DNA from 4 places in the Streptomyces sp. NBC_01635 genome. Region 4 is predicted to be linked to each of the others. Evidence: riboswitches for the same ligand, from Rfam matches in the RefSeq annotation. Region 4 holds a riboswitch; each other region holds the start of a gene.
What was found. Region 4 has a riboswitch for cobalamin ahead of OHB56_RS37550 ((2Fe-2S) ferredoxin domain-containing protein). Riboswitches for the same ligand answer to the same signal wherever they lie in the genome.
Positions count from the first base shown of each region.

Region 1 (4,928 bases), 7.3 Mb from region 4:
GTCATTCCGTCTCACGGGCGTGCGGGACCGTCACGGGCGGCTCGGCCGGACGGTCCCGTCCGCCGTCGCGGCCGGACGCCGCCACGACGACAAGCCCGACGACTACGGCCCCGACGGCGATCCGTCCTGCCGCCCGCGCCGACCAGACCGGCCATGCCACACCCGCACGTCCTCCTGGCGCGTCCAACCGTTCGGCCCGCCGGGCGGGCCACAGCAGACGCAGCAACAGCAACACTGCGACCGGTAGCTGCAGCAGCCACAGGAGGGTACGCGGCCATTCCCCGTACCAGACGTTGGTCCCGTACAGCAGCGTGTGCCACACGCTCAGCACGTAGACGACGATCACGAACCGGTGCAGCCGTCGCCAGGTGTTCGCTCCGATGCGGTGCCGGACGTAGAACAGCAGTCCCAGGGGAACCGCCAGGTACAGGGCACCCTGCCCGAGCGGGATGGCGATCCGACCGGTTCCGGAGTCGTACCAGCCGGGTACGAAGGTGTCCGCGAAGCCCGCCCACAGCCGCTCGGCCCACGCCAGATTCGTTTCGTAGCGGACGAGTTCCGCCGCGAACATCAGCGCGTGCGCGAACATCAGCGCCATCGTGGTCAGGCTCGTGGTGCGGTGCCAGCGCTCCAGCACCTGTCGGGAGACCGGCAGTCGGGCGGGTCGTGGCCCCGACAACAGCAGCCCGAGCATGACCGTGCCCCAGGCCCACAGCAGTCCCGACCACCCGAACGCCTGGCTGAGCAAGTACATCCAGTAGGTGCCGGGATCGTCCATGAACGGCATGACCGCGACAGTGGCCGAATCACCCGAGTCCATGCGCACGTACAGGAAAGCGAACACGGCCCCCGTCAGCACCACCGCCGCACTCGCGTCGGGCAGGGCGGAGCGCAGGTCACCACGCAAAGCGATCCTGTCCGCGGAAGGCCGTTGCCGTCGCGGCGCTGCTGTCCCGCCTTCGTCCGGCCTCGCCTCTGACACCATCAAGGTCCTCCCGGGCACCGGCCACCGCAGGGACGGTGCGCATGTGTCGTGAGTCAACAAGTCTGGTTGAAGGAGGAGCGAGTACCGAGGCGTGATCCGGCCAGAGCGGCCGCCACGACCGCCGGACTGTCCACGGGCGCCGGGGACCCGGCCGCGACGTACGGGGTCCGCCGCCGTCCCGACCGGCCGCACCTGGTGCCCGCCGCCGACGCCGGGCACCACCGAATTCCACGACTTCCTCTTCTCCGAACAACGCTACCGACAGGCCGAGGAAGCGGGGTTCGACCGCGTGGAGATCTTCGGCGGCTCCGACGGCCGCCCCTACGACGAGAACGCCGAACGGCTCGTGCTGCGGGCCGCCCGCGAGAGCTGACGGTATGCAGGGGCGTGCGGACGAGGCCGCACTCCCTTTCGCCTCCAACTCGGCGGCACGTAGGATGACCTGGTCATCGCCGCGACGGGAGACAGGAAGCCGGTGCGAATCCGGCACGGTCCCGCCACTGTGACCGGGGAGTACACCCCCTCGACATGCCACTGCGCGAGCCGCGCGGGAAGGCAGGGGGAGCGTCGATCCGGGAGTCAGGACACTGGTCCGTCGCGGGCCCGTTCCGAGGAGCGCGGACTCCCCAGGAGGCTCTACGTGTACGACGGCATGCCCCGTCCCCTTTTGTTCTCCCCTGCTTCGTTCTGCCCTGCTCTGTTCTCCCCTGCCCGCAGGCGCCGCTCTCTGCGCGCCGCGGCCGTTGCCCTGTCGGCAGCCCTGCTGGCCGCCGGCTGCGGTTCGTCCGACGGCGGCGTCCAGGACCCGAAGACCACAGCGTCCTCGGCCGAGGGCTTCCCCCTCACCATCGACAACTGCGGCGTCAGGACCACCTACGACAAGCCGCCCTCCCGGGTGGTCACCATCCACCAGCACCCGGCGGAACTCATGCTCACCCTCGGGCTGAAGGACCGCATGGTCGGCACCGCCTTCCCCGACTCCGCCGTCCTGCCGGAACTGAAGAAGGACTACGACTCCGTCCCCGAACTGGCGAAGAAGGAACCGTCCTTCGAGACCGTTCTGGACGCCGAACCCGACCTCGTCTACGGCGGCTACGGCAGCGCGTTCGCCGAGAACGAGGGCCGTTCCCGCAAGGCGTTCGCCGACGTCGGCATCGACACCCATCTCAACCGCGAGTACTGCGGCAAGAAACGGGTGACGATGCGGGACACCTACGACGAGATCCGTACCATCGGCCGGCTCTTCGGCGTCCCCGACCGGGCCGACAGGCTGGTCACCGACCTCGAGGACCGCGTCGAGAAGGCCGCCACCACCGTCGAGGGCGAGCCAGAAGCGCCCGTCTTCGTGTACGACAGCGGCGACAAGACCGCCTTCACCGCGGGCGGCAAGAGCCTGGGCACCGAACTGATCCGACTGGCCGGCGGCGAGAACGTCTTCGCCGACCTCGACGACGTCTTCGGCGACGTCTCCTGGGAGCAGGTCGTCGCACGCAAGCCCGAGGTCATCGCCATCTACGACTACGCCGGCGCCGGAAGCGTCGAGCAGAAGAAGAAGTTCCTGCTCTCCCAGCCCGCCCTCGCCGACGTACCCGCCGTGAAGAACGAGCGGTTCGTCGTCCTGCCGCTGACCGCCACCCTGGTCGGCATCCGGTCGGCGTACGCGGTCGACGACCTGGCCCGCGGACTGCACCCCGAGAACTTCCAGTGACCCACACCGCCGCCGGCACGTCCGCCGAGCGGGCGGTGCCACGGCAGAAGCCCACCAGGCCGGGGGCGGGCCGTACGACGTTGGCCGTCACACTGCTCGTGCTCACCGCCCTGCTCGTGGTGTCCGCCACGGCGGGCCTGGCGATCGGCTCCGTTCAGGTCCCGCCAGGTCAGGTGTGGGGCATCGTGACGCACGCGCTGGGCGTCGACTGGCAGGAGCCCGACTGGTCGCGGGCGCGGGAAACCATCGTGGTGGACGTGCGGGCGCCGCGCGTGCTGCTCGGTGCGGTGGCCGGTGCGGGACTGGCGGTGGTGGGCACCGCCCTGCAGGCCCTGGTGCGCAATCCGCTCGCCGAGCCGTACCTGCTGGGCGTCTCCTCGGGCGCGTCCCTCGGTGCGGTCTCGGTGATCGTTTTCGGGGTCACCCTCTTCGGACCGGTGTCCCTGTCGGTGGCCGCCTTCGTGGGCGCCCTGGGCGCGTTGCTGCTCGTCTACGCCACCGCCCGCACCGGCGGACGCATCACCTCGGCGCGGCTCGTGCTGTCCGGCGTGGCGATCGCGGCGGTGCTCACCGCGGTGCTCGATCTGCTGCTGCTCACCACCGACAGCGGCAACGAGGCCCGTGCGGTGCTCGCCTGGACCCTCGGCGGACTCGGCGGGGTCAACTGGGGCACGCTGTGGCTGCCGAGCACGGCCCTGCTGCTCGGCATCGGCGTCCTCATGGCGCAGGCACGCAACCTGAACCTGCTCCTGGCCGGCGAGGAGGCGGCCACCACGATGGGGCTGGATGTGGCCCGGTTCCGTGCCCGCTTGTTCGTCCTGCTCTCCCTGGTGACCGGCGTACTCGTCGCCGCGACCGGACCGATCGGCTTCGTCGGCCTGATGATGCCCCACATCGTGCGCCTGTTCGTCGGCGGCGACCACCGCCGGGTCCTGCCCACGGCGGCACTGGGCGGGGCGGTCTTCCTCGTCTGGGCCGACATCGCCGCGCGGACGATCGCCGCTCCGATGGAGATCCCTGTCGGCGTCCTCACGGCCCTGTGCGGCGGGCCGTTCTTCCTGTGGCTGCTGCGCCGGGACGCCCGCCGAAGTACCGACCGAGGAACGGCATGACCGCCACCGAACTCTCCGTCGACGGCGTCACGCTCACCGCCGGAGCACGCCATCTGGTGCGGGACGTCTCCCTGACCGCCCGCCCGGGCGAGACCATCGGGCTCGTGGGCCCCAACGGCAGCGGCAAGTCCAGCCTCCTGCGCGCCGTCTACCGCGTGCTGCGCCCCGACACCGGCCAGGTCCGCGTCGACGGAAGCGACGCCTGGTCACTGCCGGTGCGGCAACTGGCCCGCATCGTGGCGGCCGTGGTGCAGGAATCGGCAGCAGACTTCGACCTCGCCGTCCGCGAGGTCGTCGCGATGGGCCGCACCCCGCACAAACGGCTTCTCGCCGGCGACACCCCCGAGGACGCCGAAATCGTCGCCTCCGCACTCCTGGCGGTCGACGCCGTCCACCTGGCCGACCGCCCGTTCGACCGGCTCTCCGGCGGCGAACGCCAGCGGGTGCTCATCGCCCGCGCCCTCGCTCAGCAACCCACCCTGCTCGTCCTCGACGAACCCACCAACCACCTCGACATCCGGCACCAGCTGGACGTGCTCGGCGCCCTGCGCCGCCTGCCCGCCACCGTGCTGCTCGCCCTGCACGACCTGAACCTGGCCGCCTACTACTGCGACCGTCTCTACGTCCTGCGCGACGGCGAAGTAACCGCCTGCGGCCCGCCCGCCGACATCCTCACCCCCCGCCTGCTGGCCGAGGTGTACGGGGTGGCGGCGGAAGTCGCCACCCATCCGCGCACGGGCGCCCCGCAGGTGACGTTCCTTCCCGAAGAGTCACACCTATGAAGGGCCCCTGCCCGCACGCTGCGGAAGCCCTTCGTTCACCAGCCGCCAGCCGCCAGGACTCAGGCATTTCAGCAGTTCAGCAGTTCAGCGGAGACTCCCTCGCGGCTTCGGCGGCACCGGCGGTAGCTCGGGAGCAGGCAGCGGAGCACCGTCGCACCCCTTCACCTCGCCGAACCGCGTGCCTTCCGTCCAGTCCCGACGCGCCCGTTCGATCTCCTCCTGAGACCGGCCGATCCAGTTCCGGAACAAGCGAATAATGCGCGCGTTTCCGCAGATCAGCTGCACTCTCAACCCCTACTGGTCAGCAAACTGCCAGCATCGGACGTCGGGTCGGCAAGCCT
Region 1 is NZ_CP109277.1:904,800-909,727, forward strand. It holds gene OHB56_RS04475 (ferric reductase-like transmembrane domain-containing protein) at 2-985, opposite strand; gene OHB56_RS04480 (hypothetical protein) at 1,077-1,358, shown strand; cobalamin riboswitch at 1,450-1,575, shown strand; gene OHB56_RS04485 (ABC transporter substrate-binding protein) at 1,638-2,693, shown strand; gene OHB56_RS04490 (FecCD family ABC transporter permease) at 2,690-3,805, shown strand; partial or broken gene OHB56_RS04495 (ABC transporter ATP-binding protein) at 3,874-4,587, shown strand; partial or broken gene OHB56_RS04500 (pirin family protein) at 4,672-4,836, opposite strand.
Region 1: linked by a shared signal. The riboswitch ahead of OHB56_RS04485 (ABC transporter substrate-binding protein) and the one ahead of OHB56_RS37550 ((2Fe-2S) ferredoxin domain-containing protein) in region 4 are both predicted to bind cobalamin.

Region 2 (4,928 bases), 7.4 Mb from region 4:
AGACGGGGCGGATGCCCAGCAGGGCGAGGGCCTCGGCGACGTCGTCCCCGGCGGTGCGCATGGCGCTGGTGCCCCACAGGGAGAGCCCGACCGAGGTGGGCCAGTCGCCGTTGTCCGTGCGGTAGCGCTCCAGGAGGGAGTCCGCGAGGGCCTGGCCGGTCTCCCAGGCGAGGCGGGAGGGGATGGCCTTGGGGTCGACCGAGTAGAAGTTGCGGCCGGTCGGCAGGACGTTGACCAGACCGCGCAGCGGGGAGCCGGACGGGCCCGCGGGGACGAACCCGCCGTTCAGGGCGTGGACCGTGTGGTCGATCTCGGCAGTGGTGGCCGCGAGCCGCGGGACGACCTCGCGGGCGGCGAACTCCAGGACGGCGGCGACCTGTTCGCCGTGCTCGGTGGGCACGGCGGCCGGGTCCCAGTCGGCGTCCTCCATCGCCTGGACCAGGGCGCGGGCCTGCTCCTCCGCCGCGTCGGCCGTGGTGCGGGTGGCGGCGGACTCGTCGAGACCGAGGGCCTCGCGCAGGCCGGGCAGGGCGGTGACGCCGCCCCAGATCTGGCGGGCGCGCAGGATCGCCAGGACGAGGTTGACCCGGTCGGCGCCGGCGGGCGGGGTACCGAGGACGTGCAGGCCGTCGCGGATCTGGGCGTCCTTGACCTCGCACAGCCAGCCGTCGACGTGCAGGATCATGTCGTCGAAGCCGTCGTCGTCGGGGCGGTCGTCCAGGCCGAGGTCGTGGTCCAGCTTGGCGGCCTGGATCAGGGTCCAGATCTGGGCGCGGATCGCCGGGAGCTTGGCCGGGTCCATGGCGGCGATCTGGGCGTACTCGTCGAGGAGTTGTTCCAGGCGCGCGATGTCGCCGTAGGAGTCGGCGCGGGCCATCGGGGGGACGAGGTGGTCGACGAGGGTGGCGTGGACCCGGCGCTTGGCCTGGGTGCCCTCGCCCGGGTCGTTGACCAGGAAGGGGTAGACGAGGGGGAGGTCGCCGAGGGCGGCGTCGGGGCCGCAGGCGGCGGACAGGCCGGCGTTCTTGCCCGGCAGCCACTCCAGGTTGCCGTGCTTGCCGAGGTGGATCATGGCGTCCGCGCCGAAGCCTCCGTCCTCGGCCCGCGCGGCGATCCAGCGGTAGGCGGCGAGGTAGTGGTGGGAGGGCGGCAGGTCGGGGTCGTGGTAGATGGCGATGGGGTTCTCGCCGAAGCCGCGCGGGGGCTGGATGAGGATCAGCAGGTTGCCGCGGCGCAGGGCGGCGAGGACGATGTCGCCCTCCGGGTTGCGGCTGCGGTCGAGGAACATCTCGCCCGGCGCCGGGCCCCAGTGCTCCTCGACGGCCGTGCGCAGTTGTCCGGGGAGGGTGGCGTACCAGCGCTTGTAGTCGGCGGCCGGGATGCGCACCGGGTTGCGGGCGAGCTGTTCCTCGGTGAGCCAGTCCTGGTCGTGGCCGCCCGCCTCGATCAGCGCGCGGATCAGTTCGTCGCCGTCCCCGGAGGCCAATCCCGGGACGTCGGTGTCGCCGAAGTCGTATCCCTCGTCCCGCAGCCGGCGCAGCAGGGCCACCGCGCTGGCGGGGGTGTCCAGGCCGACCGCGTTGCCGATGCGGGAGTGCTTGGTCGGGTAGGCGGACAGGACCAGGGCCAGGCGCTTGTCCGCGGCCGGGATGTGCCGCAGGCGGGCGTGGCGCACGGCGATGCCGGCCACGCGGGCGGCGCGCTCGGGGTCGGCGACGTAGGCCGGGAGGCCGTCGGCGTCGATCTCCTTGAAGGAGAACGGCACGGTGATCAGGCGGCCGTCGAACTCGGGCACGGCGATCTGACTGGCGGCGTCCAGCGGGGAGACGCCCTCGTCGTTCTCCTCCCAGACGGTGCGGGAGCCGGTCAGGCACAGGGCCTGGAGGATCGGCACGTCCAGGGTGGTGAGTGCGCCCGCGTCCCAGGACTCGTCGTCGCCGCCGGCGGACGCCTCGGCGGGCTTGGTGCCGCCGGCCGCGAGGACGGTCGTGACGATGACGTCCGCCGCGCGCAGTTCCTCGATCAGTTCGGGTTCGGGGGCGCGCAGGGAGGCCACGTACAGCGGCAGGGGCCGCCCGCCCGCGTTCTCCACGGCGTCGCACAGGGCGTGGACGAAGGCGGTGTTGCCGCTCATGTGATGGGCGCGGTAGTAGAGCACGGCGACGGTCGGGCCGTCGGTGTCCTCGCGGGGTGTGCGCTCCAGCGGGCCCCAGGTGGGCGCGGGCGCGGGCGCCTCGAAGCCGTGGCCGGTGAGCAGGACCGTGTCGGACAGGAAGCGGGCGAGCTGCTCAAGGTTGGCGGGTCCGCCGTGGGCGAGATAGGCGTGCGCCTCCGCGGCGATGCCGACGGGAACCGTGGAGGCGGCCATCAGCTGGGCGTCGGGGGCCTGTTCACCGGTGAGGACGACGACCGGACGGCCGTCGGCGAGCAGCAGGTCGAGGCCTTCCTCCCAGGCGCGCAGTCCGCCGAGGAGACGTACGACGACCAGGCCGACACCCTCGAGGAGCGCGGGCAGGTCGTCGAGCGGGAGGCGGGAGGGGTTGGCGAAGCGGTAGGGCACCGGGCCGTCGGCCGCTCGGGCGCTGAGCAGGTCCGTGTCGGACGTCGACAGGAGCAGGATGCGGGGGTGCGTCGAGTGCTCCCCGGACGAATGCGGCATGCGTCGGCCGGCCTTCCTCGGGGTCCGCGCCCCGGGTGGTGAGGTTGGGGTCTCTCCTGCTCTGGGGGCACCTCCCAGCGGTAGCTGGGGGAGGAGCCGAGAGCTTGGGGAAGGGAGTTCCTGACTCGTCCGGCCTCCTGGTGGCCGGACTCACAGTGGCGGGACCGCGCCGGATTCGCACCGGGCTTCCTCCCCTGTCGCCGTCGTGGCGATGGCGGATCTGATGATCCGCCGAGAATCATAGTAAGGGTCGGGGGAAGAGGGCAGGGCTCGGACGCCGTGTGACGGTCGGTATGCTCGCCGCCATGTCCACGGCTCCCCTCCCTCCGTCGTCCCAGGCCACAGTGGTCTCACGGGACCGTGGTGACGCCTGTCCGGGGTCGTTGCGGCTGCACACCGCGGACGACGGGGCGCTGGCCCGGGTCCGGGTGCCCGGCGGGGTGCTCACCGTGGCGCAGGCCGAGGCGCTCGTGGACGCGGCCGGTCGACTGGGCGACGGCGAACTGCATCTGACCTCGCGCGGCAATGTGCAGGTGCGTGGGCTGCGCGACGACTGCGGCGCCCGGCTCGCCGGGGTACTGGACGCGGCCGGACTCCTCCCCTCACCCGGGCACGAACGGACACGCAACATCGTCGCCTCACCGCTGTCCGGCCTCGACGGACGGGGTGTCCGGGATGTGCGGCCGTGGTTGTCGGCCCTGGACGAATCGCTGTGCGCGAGCGGGGCGGCGCGGGCGCTGTCCGGGCGGTTCCTGTTCGCGCTCGACGACGGGCGCGGCGATGTCGCCGGACTCGGCGCCGATGTGACCGTGCGTGCGGTCGACGACGGCGCACTGCTCACCGTCGGCTCGGCGGACGAGGCCCTGCGGGTGTCCGAGGACGAGGCGGCCCGTGCCGCGCTGCTCGCCGCCGAGGTGTTCCTCGACGTGCTGCGGGAGACCGGGGCACGGGTCTGGCGGGTCGACGAACTGGACCTCTCCCCGGGTGAGTTGACGCAGGCGGTCGGCTCCCGCCTGACCGCCGCCGGCATCGGCTGCGTTCCGGCGCCGAACGACCGCACCACAACGGAGGGTCCGCCTCCGGGGGTGATCGGGTCGGCTCTGTCCGTCCATGTCCCCCTGGGACGTCTCACGTCCCGTCAATGGCGGACCGTGACCCGGGTGGCCGCCGAAGTCCGGTCGGGCGAACTGCGCCTGACACCGTGGCGCGGCATTGTCGTCCCCGCCCCCGGGGCGAACGCGGCGGCAGCGGCCGACGCACTGGCCCGTCTCGCCGGCACCGGCCTGGTCACCGACGCCTCCTCCCCCTGGCTGCGCGTCGGTGCCTGCATCGGCCGGCCGGGGTGCGGCAGGTCGCGTTCCGACGTGCGGGCGGACGCGGCCGACGCCCTCGCCGACGCGGGCCGCTCCCCCCTTCCGTTGTACTGGTCCGGCTGCGAGCGGCGCTGCGGCCACCCCCGGGGCGACCGGATCGACGTGGTCGCCGCCCCGGAGGGCGGCTACCGGATCGACGTGGCCGCCCAGGGGCGGCCGGCGCGCACCGCCGCCCTGGACGATCCCTCCCACCTCGCCGCCGCCCTGGCGGCACTCACCTCATGAGCCGTACGACGACCGAGAGCAGCGAGAAGAACACCGTGACCACCTACGACTACGAGAAGGACGGCGCGGCCATCTACCGCCAGTCCTTCGCCACCATCCGCGCGGAGGCGGACCTCGCGGCTCTGCCCGCCGACGTCAGCCAGGTCGCGGTCCGGATGATCCACGCCTGCGGCATGGTCGACCTCGTCCGCGACATCGGTCACACCCCCGGTGTGGTGGCCCGCGCACGCGAGGCCCTGCGCGGCGGGGCTCCGATCCTCTGCGACGTGCAGATGGTGGCCAGCGGCGTGACCCGCAAGCGGCTGCCCGCCGGCAACGACGTGCTGTGCACCCTCTCCGACCCGGCCGTGCCGGAGCTGGCGGCGAAGCTCAGTACCACGCGCAGCGCCGCCGCGCTGGAGTTGTGGCGCGACCGTCTGGAGGGCGCCGTGGTCGCCGTCGGCAACGCGCCCACCGCGCTCTTCCGCCTCCTGGAGATGATCGAGGAGGGGGCGCCGAGGCCGGCCGCCGTCATCGGCGTGCCCGTCGGCTTCATCGGCGCGGCCGAGTCCAAGGACGCCCTGGCCGCCCACCCCTCGGGCCTGGAACACCTGGTCGTCCGAGGCCGTCGCGGAGGCAGCGCCATCGCCGCCGCCGCTCTCAACGCGATTGCGAGCGAGGAAGAATGAGCG
Region 2 is NZ_CP109277.1:866,270-871,197, forward strand. It holds gene cobN (cobaltochelatase subunit CobN) at 1-2,659, opposite strand, end outside; cobalamin riboswitch at 2,750-2,899, opposite strand; gene cobG (precorrin-3B synthase) at 2,953-4,257, shown strand; gene OHB56_RS04325 (precorrin-8X methylmutase) at 4,254-4,925, shown strand; gene OHB56_RS04330 (precorrin-2 C(20)-methyltransferase) at 4,922-4,928, shown strand, end outside.
Region 2: linked by a shared signal. The riboswitch ahead of cobN (cobaltochelatase subunit CobN) and the one ahead of OHB56_RS37550 ((2Fe-2S) ferredoxin domain-containing protein) in region 4 are both predicted to bind cobalamin.

Region 3 (4,928 bases), 6.1 Mb from region 4:
CGGTGAGGTCGACGCCGGTGACGTCGTCCGGCGTCAGCCGGTCGTAGGGCACTCCCGACGGTGTGACCAGCACGGTCTCCCCGACCCTCACCGAGACGTTGCCGGAGGTCCCGACGACGAGCCCGTCGGAGACGGTCCGGCGGGCCGCCCCGACGAGGGTGGCCCAGGCGTGCGCCTCCTCGCCGCTCACGGCCCTGTCCTGCGGCTTCCGCCGTTCTCCTACGCGCTGCGGGCGGTCCTCGGCACGTGCTTCGTCCTCCGCGGCCCGCCGGTCCCTCCGTCGCTCGGTCATGCCGCGATCCTGCCGGGTGACCGAACTCTCCTCAACCGTGTCCCGTCGGCTCCCACGCCCGTCCGCGACCAACCTCGGCCTCCTGTGGAGCAGTCGGCTTCATCACGGTCATCCTGACGCCCATCCCAGTTCATCTTCCGTTCACCCAAGTTACCTACGTTCAACGCGCCAATGACTTCGAACGATTGCCTGGGTAAATGGAAAGCTTCTCGCTGATCCTCGCGATTGTGGTGGTAACCGCACTTGCGTTTGATTTCACGAACGGTTTCCACGACACCGCGAACGCGATGGCGACGACCATTTCGACCGGTGCCCTCAAGCCCAAGGTTGCGGTGGCGATGTCCGCCGTGCTCAACCTGGTGGGCGCCTTCCTCTCCGTGGAGGTCGCCAACACGATCTCCAAGGGCCTCGTCGACGAGGCCGGCATCCGTCCCGAGGTCATCTTCGCCGCACTGGTCGGCGCGATCCTCTGGAACCTCCTGACCTGGCTGGTCGGTCTGCCGTCCAGCTCCTCGCACGCCCTGATGGGCGGCCTGATCGGCGCCACCGTCGCCTCGGCGGGCTTCGGCGCGGTGCACGGCGACGTCCTGGTCACCAAGGTGCTGATCCCCGCGATCGCCGCGCCGCTGGTCGCCGGCCTGGCCGCGATGTTCGCGACCCGGCTGACCTACCGCATGAACCGCAAGGCTGCCGGCAGCAAGGCCTCCGAGAAGGGGTACCGGGCCGGACAGATCGCCTCCGCCGGTCTGGTCTCCCTGGCCCACGGCACCAACGACGCCCAGAAGACGATGGGCATCATCACCCTGGCCCTGGTCGCCGGCGGCACTCTCGCCCCGGACTCCGACCCGCCGATGTGGGTCATCGTCTCCGCGGGCATCGCCATCGCGCTCGGCACCTACCTCGGCGGCTGGCGCATCATCCGCACCATGGGCAAGGGCCTGACCGACCTCCAGCCGCAGCAGGGCTTCGTCGCCCAGACCAGCGCCGCGACGGTCATCCTGGCCTCCTCCCACCTCGGCTTCTCCCTGTCCACCACGCACTCCGTCTCCGGTTCCGTGATGGGTGCGGGCCTGGGCCGCAAGGGCGGCGTGGTCCGCTGGTCGACGGCCACCCGGATGTTCGTCGCCTGGGGTCTGACGCTGCCGGCGGCGGCCATCGTCGCGGCGATCGCCGAGTGGGTCTGCGGCTTCGGCAGCTGGGGCACCGCTCTCGTCGCGGTCTTCCTGATCACCTCCAGTGCGGCGATCTGGAAGATCTCCCGGCGCGAGGTCGTCGACCACACCAACGTCAACGACACCGACGACACCACCGGCACCGACGCCCCCGGCGAGGAGCAGAGCGGCGTCGTGACCGCAGCCATGGCCGCGGTGGCCCCCCCTCCGGCGGGCCCCGTGACCGAGGAGCTCTCGGCCACCATCCCGGCTCCCGCCGACCCGGCGACCCCTCCGGCCAGGACCACGGTCTGACCCCGCGGGGAGACGCGCAGAAGGCCCCGCAGGAAGACACGCAGGAAGACACGTAGGAGAAGAGCACCATGAAGATCGACTGGGCGGCCCTCGGTTCCGTCTTCGGCGTCAGCCTCGTGGTCACCGTGGCCCTGGTGGCCCTGTTCACCCTGGGCATCACCGGCCTGTCCCGCCGTGAGCGGGCCGCCGCCCAGGGCCAGTCCGCGGTCCTGGCGGTCACCGGCGCCTACACCTGCTTCGCGGCCTGCGCGGCGGCGGTGGCGTACGGGATCTATCTGATCATGGCCTGACGACTGCCCGAGGGCTGTCCGAGAGCTGTCCGATTCACCTGACGGCGCCTGATCACGGGGCAGGACCCGGGCCGGCGTCCCGGTCGGGGTCATGTCGTCCGTCCGGCGGGCGGTGCGGGGCGCCTTGCCTCCGTACCGCCCGTTCCGCGGTTCCCGGACCATCCGTCGACCGCTCCCGGACCGCCTGCCGGCCGTTCCCGCACCGCCCGTCACGCCGCGGGATCCCCGGCCCGCGGTTCACCCTCCGAAACCCCTCTGTGGGCCTCAGCACACTTCAGCCTCGCAGGTCAAAGGCAAGTTGACGGTTCTTCCGGACCGTGGTGGACTTCCGGAGCCATTACGGCGGCAGGAGAGGAAGCCGGTGCGAATCCGGCGCGGTCCCGCCACTGTCACCGGGGTGAACGACCCCGGAAGCCAGGAACTCCCACCGCCGGTCTCGTCGAACCAGGGCGTGGACACCCTGAGTGAGGACATACCGCCATGCCCGGCTGCCTGTTGAGGTCGACCAGCGATGCTCCGCCCCGGCTCGGGGCGGCCACTCCCGCCGGATCCCTCACCGGCTGAACCCATGGGTGCCGATCGCGAGTTCGCGTACGGCGCCGCCGCCGGCCTCCTCGGCGACCTGCTTCTCGGCGATCCCCGCCGAGGGCATCCGGTCGCCGCTTTCGGGCGGGCCGCGGCTGCCGTGGAACGGGTCCTGTGGCAGGACGACCGGGGCCGGGGCGCGCTGCACACCGCCGTCTGCGTCGGCGGGGCCGTCGCTCTGGGGAGCCTGGCCGCCCGCTGCGTACGATCCTCCCCCGCCGCCTCCGTCGCCCTGACCGGCGCGGCCACCTGGGCCGTCGTCGGAGGGACGTCGCTGGCCCGGGAGGCCCGCGCCATCGGGCGCGCCCTGGAGTCCGGGACCGTCGAGGGGATCGAGGCGGCGCGGGCCCGGCTGCCGCACCTGTGCGGACGGGACCCGCAGGCGCTGGACGCCGAAGGGATCGCCCGCGCGGTCGTGGAGTCCGTCGCCGAGAACACCTCCGACGCCGTGGTGGGCGCCCTGGTATGGGGTGCCGTTGCCGGTGTGCCGGGGCTGCTCGGGTTCCGGGCCGTCAACACCCTGGACGCCATGGTCGGCCACAAGTCCCCCCGCCATCTGCGGTACGGCTGGGCCTCCGCGCGCCTCGACGACGTCGCCGGGTGGCCCGGGGCGCGGCTGACCGCCGTACTCGCCGCGGTCGCCGGGCCGGACCCGCGGGGTGCCGTCCTGGCCTGGCGCACGGATGCCGCGAAGCATCCGAGTCCCAACGCCGGGCCCGTGGAGGCGTCCTTCGCGGGCGCGCTCGGCGTGCGGCTCGGCGGGACGCTGTCCTACTCCGGGCGGGTCGAGCACCGGCCCGTGCTCAACGGCGGCGGCCGTGCCGTGACCGTGGCGGACATCGACCGCACGGTACGGCTCTCACGGCGTGTCGGCTGGCTGGCACTCGGCGTCGGCGCCGCCGCGCGCATCGGTGTACGGGCCGTTGCGCGGGCCGTCCCCCGGGTGCGCGGAAAGGGGCGTACGGCATGAGGGGCGGTATGACGGGCGGCGGGCTGCTGGTCGCCGGTACGACGTCGGACGCCGGCAAGAGTGTGGTGACCGCCGGGATCTGCCGGTGGCTGGTGCGGCAGGGCGTCAAGGTCGCGCCGTTCAAGGCGCAGAACATGTCGCTGAACTCGTTCGTGACGCGGGAGGGCGCCGAGATCGGGCGGGCGCAGGCCATGCAGGCCCAGGCCTGCCGGATCGAGCCGACCGCGCTGATGAACCCGGTGCTGCTCAAGCCGGGCGGGGAACGGAGCAGCCAGGTCGTGCTGCTGGGCAGGCCGGTCGGTGAGATGAGCGCGCGCGGCTACCACGGCGGGCGGCAACAGCAGCTCCTGGGCACGGTGCTGGACTCCCTCGCGCAGCTGCGGGCCACGTACGACGCGGTGATCTGCGAAGGGGCCGGCAGCCCGGCCGAGATCAATCTGCGGCGCACCGACATCGTCAACATGGGGATCGCCAGGAACGCCTCGCTCCCCGTCCTCGTCGTCGGCGACATCGACCGCGGCGGGGTCTTCGCCTCCTTCTTCGGCACCGTCGCGCTGCTGTCGCGCGAGGACCAGGAACTGGTCGTCGGCTTCCTGGTGAACAAGTTCCGGGGCGATGTCTCGCTGCTGGAGCCCGGCCTGGACATGCTGCACGGTCTGACCGGGCGGCACACGTACGGCGTGCTGCCCTTCCGACACGGGCTCGGCATCGACGAGGAGGACGGACTGGCGGTGTCCCTGCGGGGCGCCGTACGGGAGTCCGCGGTCGCCGCGCCGGTCGGCGAGGACGTGCTGCGCATCGCCGTGTGCGCGGTGCCGCTGATGTCCAACTTCACGGACGTGGACGCGCTGGCCGCGGAACCGGGCGTCGTGGTCCGTTTCGTGGACCGGCCCGAGGAACTGGCCGACGCCGACCTCGTGGTGGTGCCGGGCACGCGCGGCACCGTACGGGCGCTTGAGTGGCTGCGGGAGCGCGGGCTCGCGGACGCGCTGCGGCGGCGGGCGGCCGAGGGACGGCCCGTGCTCGGGATCTGCGGGGGCTTCCAGATCCTCGGCGAGCACATCGAGGACGACGTGGAGAGCCGCGCCGGCCGGGTCGACGGGCTCGGAATCCTGCCCGTACGGGTGCGGTTCGCCCGGGAGAAGACGCTCGAGCGGCCCGTCGGGGAGGCCCTCGGGGAGCCCGTCGAGGGCTACGAGATCCATCACGGGGTCGCCGACGTACGGGGAGGGGAGGCGTTCATCTCCGACGGGAGGGGACACAGCCTGGACGGCTGCCGGGTCGGGCAGACCTGGGGCACGCACTGGCACGGTTCGCTGGAGTCG
Region 3 is NZ_CP109277.1:2,169,825-2,174,752, forward strand. It holds gene OHB56_RS10325 (class II aldolase/adducin family protein) at 1-292, opposite strand, end outside; gene OHB56_RS10330 (inorganic phosphate transporter) at 490-1,758, shown strand; gene OHB56_RS10335 (hypothetical protein) at 1,827-2,048, shown strand; cobalamin riboswitch at 2,353-2,492, shown strand; gene OHB56_RS10340 (cobalamin biosynthesis protein) at 2,617-3,603, shown strand; gene OHB56_RS10345 (cobyric acid synthase) at 3,612-4,928, shown strand, end outside.
Region 3: linked by a shared signal. The riboswitch ahead of OHB56_RS10340 (cobalamin biosynthesis protein) and the one ahead of OHB56_RS37550 ((2Fe-2S) ferredoxin domain-containing protein) in region 4 are both predicted to bind cobalamin.

Region 4 (4,928 bases):
GTACGGCCACGGCAGAGCCGCCAAGGTGCCCATCGGCGAAGGATGTCGGGAGCCTGCTCGTCGCGGCCATCAACGAGTGACGTCGTTCACCTCGTCGCGCAGGGCCAGGGCGACCCGGCGGGCCGATGCGTCGCTCCGGCTGCCCCTCACTTCATGGTCCATCTCGGCCGGCCAGGCAGCAGTCACCGCACTTCGAGCCCTTCGGTGCACGGTAGTAGAGGCAGCAACTCCGGCGGCGGAAGGTGAGGTCCGGTCCGGTGATCACTCCGGTACCCGCGAGTCCTCCGGTACTCAGCAGCTCGGTCGTGAGGCTGGTGAGCGGCTTGCGCAGCCCGGGGCGGGCCGCCAGCAGAGCATGGGCCGCCCCGACGAGCGCGGAGGCGGCGTTCCCGTCCAGCAGACGCGGAGCGATCTTGATTCGGAGTCCGGCCGCGAGCCCCCACAGATGGCGCATCACTTGCGCGTTCAGGGCGGAAGTGGGTTCGGGCAGCCGCTCGGTGTACCAGCCGGCAGCATGGGGCAGACGGAGGGCCGGTCCGTCGTCGGCACGCTGCAACTCCGTCAGGTCCGGGACGATCCCGTGCAGCAGCACGCAGGCCAGGGTCGGGGACCAGAGGCGTGCGGCGTGTCCGAGGTGGGCGATGGACACGCCGATCCGCGGTTCGCGGGTGTGGTGCCGGTGCTCCACGGCTTCGGCCAGGTCGGTGAAGCCCCTCGCATAGGAGTGGTCGAGCGGATGCCAGCCCTCGTCCGGGCCACCGACGTGCAGGACGAAGAAGCCGCCCAGGGCCGCCACGTCCTGGAGAGCGGCGGCGACGGCCCCGGCAGGTGCCCGAGCATGTTCGGTCATGTCGGGGCCTTCCTTCCCGGCTGATCTCCTGAGGCGAGATCAATGAGTGAGTAGGTGGGTGTGAGCACCCCGGCTCGTCCGGCAACGGGCTGCTGCCAAGGCGTGCGGGCCCTCCCGGTGAGCACGGTTTCAGGGAGCCGTACGCCGCCGCGGTGGTGTGATGGCGTACAGGTCGAGGATCTCCGGCCGGGGGGCGACGCCGGGTCCGCCGGCGCGTGCCCAGGCGGCGATGTCCTCGGCGGCGTCCGGGTCGTTGACCAGCCCGAGCCAGACGGGCCGGGCGCCGGCGGCCCGACCCGCGGCGGAGGGCTGGACGACGATGACATTGGCCTGTTCGCACACGTCCAGGCAGGCGGACACCCGCACGGGTACCTCCGCGCGCAGGCGCGCTGTCTGCGCCGCGTGGTCGACGCCGATCACCTTGGGGCTGCCGCAGCAGCAGTCCCGACACACGACGACCCGGCAGGGCGCGGGGTCGGGTGCGAGGACGACCTGGTTGTCTACCGCTTCATGGGCTGGACCGGCACCGGCAGACATGCGGCATCGTTCCTCTCTCCGGGGAGATCCGCCCCGGTGGCTCGTCGAGGAGGCGACCGCGTGAGTCTCTGGCTCTCGGATCGAGGCTCGCCCCCGGCCTCCTCGCCCGGTTGCGGGAGGAGGCTGCGCGGGTGTGCGCTCGCCGATCACAGTGGCGGGACCGCGCCGGGTTCGCACCGGCTTCCTCGGACCGCTGTCGCCTTGTTCGCGACCATCCTCGCATTCGGCCGCGGGCGTGTCAGCAAGGGGGGAACCACGCCGGTCAGGCGGACGGGACCCGCGCCCTGCCCCACTCATGCTTTGCACCCGCCCCGAAGGAACGTGATATCGCCAGGTCGTCGCCGCGACGGGAAACAGGAAGCCGGTGTGAATCCGGCGCGGTCCCGCCCCTGTGACCGGAGAGTGCGCCTCTTCCGCACGCCACCGCGCGGTCCGCGCGGCGAGGCAGGGGGAACGTCGGTCCGGGAGTCAGGAAACCGGCCTGTCCCGGGCCCGTTCCGAGGAGTGCGGACTCCTCAGGAGGGTCTCCTTGTCACCCTCGCTCTCCCCTGCCCGTCGATGCCGGACCGTGCGCGGCACAGCCGCGGCTCTCGCCCTGCCGGCGGCTGTGCTGACCGCCGGCTGCGGCTCCTCCGACGAAACCGGCCGGGAACCGACAACTTCGGCATCGTCACTCGAAGGTTTCCCCGTCGCCATCGACAACTGCGGGGCGAGGACGACCTACGACAAGCCGCCGTCCCGGGTTGCCACCGTCCACCGGCATCCTGCCGAACCGCTGCTCGCCCTCGGCCTGAAGGACCGCATGGTGGGCACCGCCCTCCCCGGTTCGACCGTACTGCCGGAATCGGCGAAGGACTTCGAGGCGATACCGGAACTCGCCCAGAGGAAAACGTCGTTCGAAAAGATCCTCGACACCGAACCCGACTTCGTCCACGGGGGTTACGGCCAGAAGAAGTTCCTGCTTTCCCAGCCCGCCCTCGCCGATGTACCCGCCGTCAGGAACAAACGGTTCGCCCTGGTCGGTCGCCGTGGCAGCGGCAACTCCAGCCTGCCCAGGACCGTCTACCGCGTGCTGCGCCCCGATGCGAGGACGGTCCGCGTCACGGCGCCGACGTCTGGTCGATGCCCGGGACGCGCCGCGCCAGTTCACCCCGGCGAGGTGGACGTGCCTTTGAGGCGCGGGGGATCAGCCGGTCTAGCGGCCCAGGCGGGAGGCGTAGGGGAGCGCGTGATCGGCGCTCACACCCACTTCCAGGCGTCCCACCTTCTCGATCTCCACGGTGATGCGGTCGCCGTCGGCAAGCGGGCCCACGCCCTCCGGGGTGCCGGTGGCGATGACGTCGCCAGGCATGAGGGTCATCACGGAACTGGCGTACTCGATGAGCCGCGGCACGCTGTAGATCATCAGGGAAGTGCGGCTGTACTGACGCTGCTCGTCGTTGACCCAGCAGCGCAGTTCGAGGTCGTCGGGGTCGGCGATCTCGTCCTTGGTGACCACGAACGGGCCGATCGGGGTGAAGGTGTCGAAGGACTTGCGGGTGGAGCGGTCCTCGGTCGAGCGGATGGTGATGTCCAGGACGCAGGTGTAGCCGAAGACGTGGTCAAGTGCCTCCTCCCGGCTCACGTTCCGGGCCCGCTTGCCGATGACGATGCCCAGCTCGCCCTCCTGATCGGTGCGCACATCGCTGTAGGGGAGCCTGACGAGTTCGTCCGGGCCGATGACGGAGGAGCCGGCCTTCAGGAACACACCCCACTCGGCGATGGTGTTCGGGTTGTTCATCTCGGCCACGTGCGCCCGGTAGTTGGCCGGCGCGCCGATGATCTTGTGCGGCCGGGGCAGGGGGGCGGACCAGGCCACCTTCTCCGGGTCGATCCGGGGGGAGTCGCGCAGCGCCCCCGGGGCGGCGAGGACGTGACCGAGGTCCTGCTCCAACAGCCGTTGCAGCGGGCCCTGTGGTGTGTCGGGGCCCGGGACCAGGTCCGTCACATCGATGACTTCCGTGTCCGTCGAGACCGCGAGGCGGTTCCCGTCGAAGACTCCAAGACGCATCTGCGCCTCCTTCTCTTCCGACCCTTGAGCGGTCGGTTCCGGCGGTGAGGCGGCCGCAGGGCGGGGGTGCGACCGAAGCCCTGAAGATTCATCCGCTGATCAGGATGACTGGAGGATAGGGCCGGTCAGCAGGGGGCGCAATGGCGCTGTCGAGATCCTTTTGGTCGGCAGAAAATGGCTGGAAAACCCTTGAAAAAAGGTTTCTGCACACCTCTGGTGCGACCGCGGGGAGCCATGTACGTTGCAGCTGATTCATCCGGAGAAGCGGATGACCGAATTTCTTGTCGGGTCGATGTGAGCCGCGTCGACCGCATCGACCGACCTTTGCCCGTCCTTCCTTCCAAGGGGGTGACCGCATGCTGGAAAAGTCCGGGTTCGACGGCCTGGGAGTCGTCGTCACGGGAGCCGCCGCCGGAATCGGCGCCGCGACCGCCGAGGTGCTCGGCGGACTCGGTGCGCACGTCCTGGCCGTCGACATCGACGCCGACGGTCTGACCGAACTCGCCGCACGTCTGGCCGGTTCGGGTGCCGCCTGCACCGTTGTCGAGGCCGACCTCACCGACCGGTCCGACGTGGAGCGGATCCCCCGGGCGGTGGACGAGTCCGGGATCGTGATCAAGGGACTGGTCAACAACGTCGGGGTCAACAGCCGGCGTTCGATCCAGGACCTGGACCCGGAACAGTGGGACCGGGACCTCGCCCGCAACCTCACCAGTGCCTACCTGCTCACCCGGGCACTGCTGCCGGCGCTGCTCGCGGCACCGCGCGGCGGGTCGGTCGTGAACGTCTCGTCGACACACGCCCTGGCCGCCAACCCGGCGGCACTGGGCTACGCCACCACCAAGGCAGGACTGCTGGGCTTCACCCGGCAGTTGGCCGCCGAGTTCGCGGACCGCGGTCTGCGGGTCAACGCGGTCTGTCCCGGACTGACGATGACCACACGGATCGCCGACCGGGGCATCTCGCAGCCGCAGGAACACCTGCGGGACCGGCTCCTCGGCGGCAGGTTCGCCGAGCCCGAGGAGGTCGCGAACGGTATCGCGTTCCTCGCCTCGGACGCCGCCTCGTACATCACCGGCGTGACCCTGCCGATCGACGGCGGCTTCACGGCCCGTTGACCCGGGCGGTCGCATGCGGTTTCACCGCCCGTCGACCCGGGCGGATCCCTTCGGCACAGCCAGAACCCAACCAGAGAGAGGTGTGTTCCATGACCACAGCGACGACCGGGACCCTGTCACCCGGCCAGGTCGACGGCTACCGCCAGAACGGCTTCCTGTTCCCGCTGGATGCCATGACGGCCGATCAGGCGGCTTCCTACCGTACGAAGCTGGAGGCGTTCGAGGCCGAGTACGGCGAACGCGGCTCGGCCATCCTGCGCTCCAAGGCCCATCTGGTGCTCCCCTGGGTCAACGAGCTGATCCGGCTGGAGCCCGTACTGGACGCGGTCGAGAGCGTTCTCGGCCCCGACCTCTACTGCTGGGGCTCCTCCTT
Region 4 is NZ_CP109277.1:8,227,231-8,232,158, reverse strand. It holds gene OHB56_RS37555 ((2Fe-2S)-binding protein) at 152-850, opposite strand; gene OHB56_RS37550 ((2Fe-2S) ferredoxin domain-containing protein) at 980-1,387, opposite strand; cobalamin riboswitch at 1,450-1,574, opposite strand; cobalamin riboswitch at 1,703-1,887, shown strand; gene OHB56_RS37545 (fumarylacetoacetate hydrolase family protein) at 2,583-3,437, opposite strand; gene OHB56_RS37540 (SDR family oxidoreductase) at 3,794-4,555, shown strand; gene OHB56_RS37535 (phytanoyl-CoA dioxygenase family protein) at 4,645-4,928, shown strand, end outside.